DNA from 2 places in the Arthrobacter sp. zg-Y40 genome. Region 1 is predicted to be linked to the other one. Evidence: predicted binding sites of a transcription regulator. Region 1 holds the regulator's gene; the other holds the start of a gene.

Region 1 (3,403 bases):
GCAGTACCGCGTCCGGGGCCGCCAGCAGGCGGCCCCGGACATTTCCATAGGCAGGTCCCGCAGCAAGCCGGGGCAGCAGCAGGTCCGGTGGCCGTGCTCGAAACGAGCGGGATCGGCAAATGAGGAAGGGGACGCCAATTGGCTAGTCAGGATTGGGTCGATAAGGACTTTTACAAGATTCTGGGTGTTCCCAAGGATGCGTCGGACGCCGACATTAAAAAGGCGTACCGGAAACTGGCACGGAAATACCATCCGGACCAGAACCAGAATGATGCAGACGCCGAGCGGATGTTCAAGGACCTTTCCGAGGCCTACTCCGTTCTTTCCGACGCTGAGGAGCGCCAGCAGTACGACGCCATCCGGGCAATGGGAAGCGGTGCCAGGTTCACGGCCGGCGGCCCCGCTGGTGCCGGCGGCGGCGCCGGCGGCGGTGCGGGCTTTGAAGACATCTTTGGCGGCCTGTTCGGCCAGGGCGCATCCCCGCGCGGGGGCCGGCGCACCACGTTCAACGCCGGCGGCAGCAACATTCCGCCCGAATTCGCCGACCTCTTCGGCGGCGGCAGCGGGTTCGGCGGCGGCGGGTTCGGCGCCCCGCCGCCCACCAAGGGTGCGGACCGCACGGCCAGCACCACTATTTCCTTTGCCGGGTCGATCAACGGCACCGTCATCGGGCTGCGGGAACCCAGCGGGGAAGTAGTCGAAGTCCGGGTGCCTGCCGGCGTCAAGGACGGGCAGAAGATCCGGGTCCGGGGCAAGGGCCAGCCCGGTGCGGCCGGTCCCGGGGACCTGATGGTTACTGTGCACGTCACCCCGCACGACTTTTTCACCCGGGAAGACAACAACATCCGGATCCATGTGCCGGTCACCTTCCCCGAGGCCGCCCTGGGCGCGACCGTCGAGGTGCCTACGCTGACCTCCGATACCGTCCGCCTGAAGGTGCCCGCCGGAACGCCGTCCGGGCGCACCCTGCGGGTCAAGGGCCGCGGCGTCCACACGTCCAAGGGCAACGGCGACCTGCTGGTGACCGTAGACGTCGCCGTGCCGTCCCACCTGAACAAGGATGCCCGCGAAGCCGTGGAAGCGTTCGCCGAAGCGACCAAGGGCGAGGACCCGCGAGCCTCGCTGGCAGCCAAAGCCCGGCTATAGCGTGCCGGTCGCCGGAGGGCGAACTTCCCGCGTTACTATTTCAACAGCCGTCAAGGAGGAACAATGGGCATAGATGCTAATGCGCCTATTTTTGTGATCTCCGTTGCCGCTGAGCTTGCGGAAATGCATCCGCAGACCCTCCGGCAATATGACCGGCTCGGCATTGTCCGGCCCAGCCGGGCGCCCGGCCGGTCACGCCGTTACTCCCAACGCGACATTGAACTGCTGCGCGAGGTCCAGAAACTGTCCCAGGAGGGCGTTTCCCTGGAGGGCATCAAACGCATCATGGAACTGCAGAACCAGGTCACCGGGCTGCGCCAGCGGATCGTGGAACTATCCACGGAACTGGATGAGGTCCAGCGCCGCAACCCGGACCACAGCCGGGTCTTTGCGGCCGGGCTGGCCGGCGACGTCGTTACCCTCAGCCGCGGACAGCGGCCGCCGGCGGCCGCCACTGCCGTGAAGCAGCTGGGCCTGGTCTCGCTGATGGAACGCCGCAGCCGGCTGCGCGCGCTTCCCGCAGGCAAGACAGCGCAGCGGAACTACGCCGACGACGGATACGTCCAGTCCCTGTAGCACTCCTCTTTAGGGGCGCAGTCCGGCGAGCAGTATGGCCAGCATGGGTTTCCTGTCCTCCGGGGTGCCCAGACGAACAGCATGCTCGATCCCGCAAACCAGGTGGGAGAGCTGCGGCAGGGTCAGTTCGCTGCGGATAATGCCCGCGGACTTGGCCCGGGCGAGCACAGCTTTGAATGCAGCGAAAATCTCCTCCTTTGCTGCCCGCACCCCCTCGGTTTCATCCTCCGGGGAAAGCAGGACGGATTGGAGTCCGCCGTCCTCCAGTTGCAGTTCGAGGGCCGCGCCGAGGTAGAGGGCAAGCGCTTCGCCTGGATCCGGTTCAGCTGCGGCACGGCGTGAAATCTCCTGCATCCGGCCCAAGGTGTCGGCCGTGAGTGCCTCCAACAGTGCCCGCATGGTCGGGAAATGGCGGTAGACCGTCCCTACCCCTACGCCCGCCTCCCGGGCGAGGTCATTCATCCGCAGCTCTTGGGGGTCATGCCGGCGGGCCACGTCCAGGATCCGTGATCGGCTGCGGGCGGCATCTGAACGAAGCGGTGGCATGGGTCCAGTGTAACTCAATCGGATGAAGTATCCGTTTCGTGTGCTAGGTTCTAAGCGGATAGATGATCCACTTAGATTCGAGAGGGCAATCATGACCTGGAACCCAGCCACCCTTCCCAGCCAGACGGGGCGCACATTTGTTATTACCGGGGCCACAGCGGGTATAGGATATTTCGCCGCCGAGCAGCTGGCCGGAGCGGGGGCACACGTTGTCCTGGCCTCCCGATCGGCTGACAAATTAGGCGCGGCCCAGGCCTCCATCCGGAACTATGTGCCGGAGGCCTCCCTCTCCGAGGTGGTGATCGAACTGGGTTCCTTCGCGTCCGTGGATGCAGCCGTAGGCAAAATTGCCGCGTTGCCCCGTCTGGACGGCATCTTCCTCAACGGTGGAGCCATGACCATGAACCGGCGAACCATGACAAGTGACGGGCTGCCGATCCTCCTGGGCACCCACGTTGCCGCCAACATTCGCCTGATGGCGGGCATCCTGCCCCTGCTCTCGGCCACAGGGGAGACCGGCGGCAGGCTGAGCCGCGTGGTGCATGCGTCCACGGGATTTGTCGGGATCAAGCGGTACGGGCTGCAGGACGTGCGGGGCCTGCCATGGACCGGCATTGGCGCCTATACCAAGGCCAAGACGGCCACCGAGGTTTTCGGCCATGAACTCGACCGCCGGCTGCGTGCAGCGGGTCTCCCGGTGGCGTCAGTCCTCACCCGGCCCGGGGTGGGCGTAGATGCCAAAACGCCGGAACGGGCGGGTGTCCGGGATGCTGCGACACCGTACCGGCGCAATCCCTACACACCGTGGGCACAGGGGAAAGACGCCGCGGCATACCCCGCCGTGCGCGCCCTGACCGATCCCGCGGTGCGCGGGGGAGAGTACTTCGCCCCGGAGGAGCGGCTGCGGGGAATGCCCGTGGCCGTGGAGCCCAACGCGCACACGGCAGGCCCGGTTGAATCGCCGGAGCGGCTCTGGCTCCAGCTCGAAGACCTGGCCGGCGTGCAAATCCCCGGACTTGGAGCCCCGGCAACGCAGCCGGACCTGCGCTAGCGCGGTCAGCGCAGCCGGCGGGCCCGAAGCACCACATCCTCGTTGTGGTGGGCGCCGGCACCGGAAGCTACGTGCCGCGGACGG
Region 2 (3,403 bases), on a different contig from region 1:
TCGGCGCCGCCGGGCTGGAAATACATGGTCGACATAATCCCGCAGGTGATCACCGGAAAGTCGTCCCAGGTCAGATCCCCGCGCACGGCACCGGAGTCAGCGGCCCTGCGGATGATCCGGGTGACGATGCGGGCAAACTCCGTCTTCTCGGCTTGGACGCCCTCCCATTCGAAAGGCCCGGAACCGAGCAAGGCGAGCTGGAAGCCGGCGTCGTCGTCCGCGGCTTCCAGGTAGCCCACCAGCACGGCCTCAAATGCCGCCCGGGGGTCTTCGATTGCCTCCGCCGAGCGGGCGAGCTCAGACATGCCGCCGAATCGTTCCTGCACAATCGCCGTGAGCAGCTCCTGCTTGTTGGAGAAGTGCCGGTAAAGGGAACCTATGCCGACGCCGGCATGGGCAGCAATTTTGTCCATGTGGACATCGTTGCCGTGGCTGGCGAACAGCTCCCTGGCCGCAGCCAGGATTTTCTGCCGGTTCCTTCGCGCATCGGCACGTAAAGAATCATTCAATGTGGCACTCCTTTGACAAACGGAATTGTAGTTCCGTATCGTGGCGCACACCAAAGCGGAACCGGAACTCCGGTTCCAATACTGCCAAGCAGGATGCCCATTTTCGGAGGAAACCATGATTGTAGTCACCACACCAACCGGCCAGATCGGGCACGCAGTAGTTCAGGGCCTGCTCGCGGAGCGCCAGTCCGTGCGGGTTATTGCCCGGAACCCCGCGGCGCTGCCGGACGGCATCGCCGAAAACGTCGAGGTGTTCGCGGGTTCGCACGGCAACCCTGAGGTCGCCATGGCTGCCTACGAGGGGGCGGATGCCGTACTCCACATCACCCCGCCAGATGTCCATGCAGCGAATGTACGGAGCCACTACCGCGGGTTCGCCGCGGCGTCGGCGGCTGCAATTACCGCAACAGGGGTCAAGCGTGCGGTCGTGGTATCCACCCTCGGGCGGGGGTATACGGCAGAGGCCGGGCACCTCTCCGCTGCCCTGGAGGCGGAAGGGATCATCAACGCAACAGGCGTGCACACCCGCTCCCTGGCCATGCCCTTCTTTATGGACAACCTCCTGAACCACCGCTCATCCATCAAGGACCACGGGATACTCCCCCTGCCCAACGAGCAGGACAAAGTACTGCTGACCGTCGCGACCCCCGACATCGCCCGTGTTGCGGTGGGACTGCTGACAGACCGGACCTGGACGGGGCAGGAGTCGTTACCCGTGGTGGGGCCGGACCTGCTCACCCCACGGCAGATGGCAGGGATTATCTCGGACAGTATCGGCCGGCCCGTGCACTTTGCGCAGGTCAGCTCCGATACCTACCGGTCGACGCTCCTCCAATACGGCATGAGTGAAGGCTGGGTTCAGGGCCTAGCGGACATGGGGGCCGCCCAGAACAACGGCATTTACGACGTGCAGGTCCGAGACCCGCACCGGGTTACCGAAACAAGCTTCGCTGCCTGGGTGGAAACCACGCTCAAACCTGCGCTCTGAATTCCCGTGCCTGCGTTACCTGTGCCGCAGAAAAAGTAGTTGGCACTCCGATCCGTGGAGTGCTAATCTGCTTCCGCAAGTTGAGTGATGCTCACTCAACTTTGGAACAATCGCACAACAAACGCACAACAAAGGCAGAACAACGCTTGAATCAAGCGATCGAATGGAGGAGTTGATACCACATGGCTATGAAGTTTGATCCGTTCCAGGAACTCGACCGGATGGCACAGGCACTGCGCGGTGAAGGAACGCTCCGCGGCATGCCGATGGACCTTTACCGGCAGGGCGACCACTATGTCCTGGCCGCCGACCTGCCGGGCATCGATCCCGGATCCATCGACGTTGATATCGACGGCCAGCTGCTGACCATCCGGGCCCAGCGCACCCTGCACGGAGCCGAAGGCGTCAAGTGGCTCACCCGGGAACGGGAAAGCGGTTCGTTCCTGCGCCAGCTGAACCTGGGGCAGGGACTCGACACCGAGAAGATCTCCGCAAGCTACGAGAACGGTGTCCTGAGCGTAACCATCCCGGTGAGCGAGCGGGCCAAGCCGAGGAAGATCGCGGTGCAGGCAGGCGAAGCCCGTGACGCCGAGGCACACGAGGCCGTCAGCGCGTGACAACCAAGCGGGGTCCCGGGAACTCTCCCGGGACCCCGCTCTTGTACGCGGTTGTTGCCAAGTTCACGCCGCTCAGGTTAGGGACCGTTCCGTGGCCGGCTGGATACTGGAAGGGACTCCTCTTAGTCGCCGCCTCCAGGAAGAAGGGATGGCCTGTGCATATTCCCAAAGTCAATCGGCCCGGCTGGATGATCCACGGCGTGCCCCGCGGACTTCTCGGAAGGCTTGCCCGGCTGGGCAACGCCGCGCAGCTATCGCTCCTCGTGCTGCTCGCGGGCTGCGCCGTCCTGTGTGAACTGCTGTAGCTGTGTGAACTCTTGTAGCGGCTTAAAGGATGTCGGTGCCGTCCACCCGCACGTACACCGGGTCGCCCGTGCGCCGCGCTGATGCTGCGGCCTTGACGGACCGCAACGACGCCGTGATGGACGGGGCCGCAGCATAGGGGAAGAACAGCAGCGTGCGGTACCTGCCGCCGGCTCCGCCCAGCTGCCCGGCCTCCGGTCCCCTGTCCTGGACGCCGCCCGGAAGACCTGCGGAGGGAAGCGGTGCAGGACCAATGGAACGGACCCCCTGAGGCAGGTCCAGCCGGGTACTAAAGGCTTCCAGTGCCTCACGCGAACCGGTCAGCTCCGCATACCGTACAGCAGGAGGCAGGCCTAGTTCCTGCCGCAGCGCCAGTTCGCGCTCCGCTGCCCCCGCAGGGTCCCAGCGCAGCAGGTGCCCAACGGTTGTGCCGTCGTCGGCCGTCACCACCACCAGTCCCTTCTCCCCCGCCGGACGAACCAGCGCGGCGGCGCTGAACCAGCGCCGCAGGGTATCTTCCCCGGCACGCAGGGACTCCCGCGAGAGCATCGCGTTGCCGTCCAGCAGGATGGCCGCCGCGTATCCGCCGGCCGCAACCGGTTCGGCTCCGGGCGTGGCAACCACCAGTGCAGGCGCATCAGGGATCTCGGCCCGCACATGGTCCCCAGCCGATGAAATGACCGTGGTGGAAGGAAAGGCGCGCCCCAGCTCCTCGGCAGTGCGTCCCGCGCCGGCAGTGGAACCGCGCAGCTGTGTTCCGCCGCAGTTGCCGCAGTGCCACATAGGCTCCGGGCGCCCGCACCAGCGGCAGGCGGGAATGCCGTTTCGGCTGGCCAGCCCCAACGGACCGGAGCAGTGCCGGCAGCGCGCGGGTTCCCGGCAGTCCTGGCAGGCAAGGGCCGGAGAGAAACCGGTACGTGCCACCTGGACCAGCACCGGACCGCGGGTCAGCCCGTCCTGGGCGGCCTTCCACGCTGTATGCGGAA

What was found. Region 1 encodes HspR, which represses chaperone genes until heat shock. Its sites were predicted from a motif close to AAGTTGAGTCNNNNNGACTCAACTT; they were not measured.
Region 2: a site for HspR is predicted at 1,575-1,599, ahead of LJ754_RS08400 (Hsp20/alpha crystallin family protein). Genes of this name have one in related genera too.

What each region holds. Positions count from the first base shown of each region.
Region 1 covers NZ_JAJFZS010000002.1:15,351-18,753, reverse strand. The annotation lists gene LJ754_RS03470 (DnaJ C-terminal domain-containing protein) at 139-1,146, shown strand; gene LJ754_RS03465 (heat shock protein transcriptional repressor HspR) at 1,210-1,722, shown strand; gene LJ754_RS03460 (TetR/AcrR family transcriptional regulator) at 1,732-2,268, opposite strand; gene LJ754_RS03455 (SDR family NAD(P)-dependent oxidoreductase) at 2,360-3,319, shown strand; gene LJ754_RS03450 (class I SAM-dependent methyltransferase) at 3,325-3,403, opposite strand, start outside.
Region 2 covers NZ_JAJFZS010000008.1:214,594-217,996, reverse strand. The annotation lists gene LJ754_RS08410 (TetR/AcrR family transcriptional regulator) at 1-509, opposite strand, end outside; gene LJ754_RS08405 (NmrA family NAD(P)-binding protein) at 625-1,497, shown strand; gene LJ754_RS08400 (Hsp20/alpha crystallin family protein) at 1,680-2,114, shown strand; gene LJ754_RS08395 (hypothetical protein) at 2,270-2,419, shown strand; gene LJ754_RS08390 (primosomal protein N') at 2,442-3,403, opposite strand, start outside.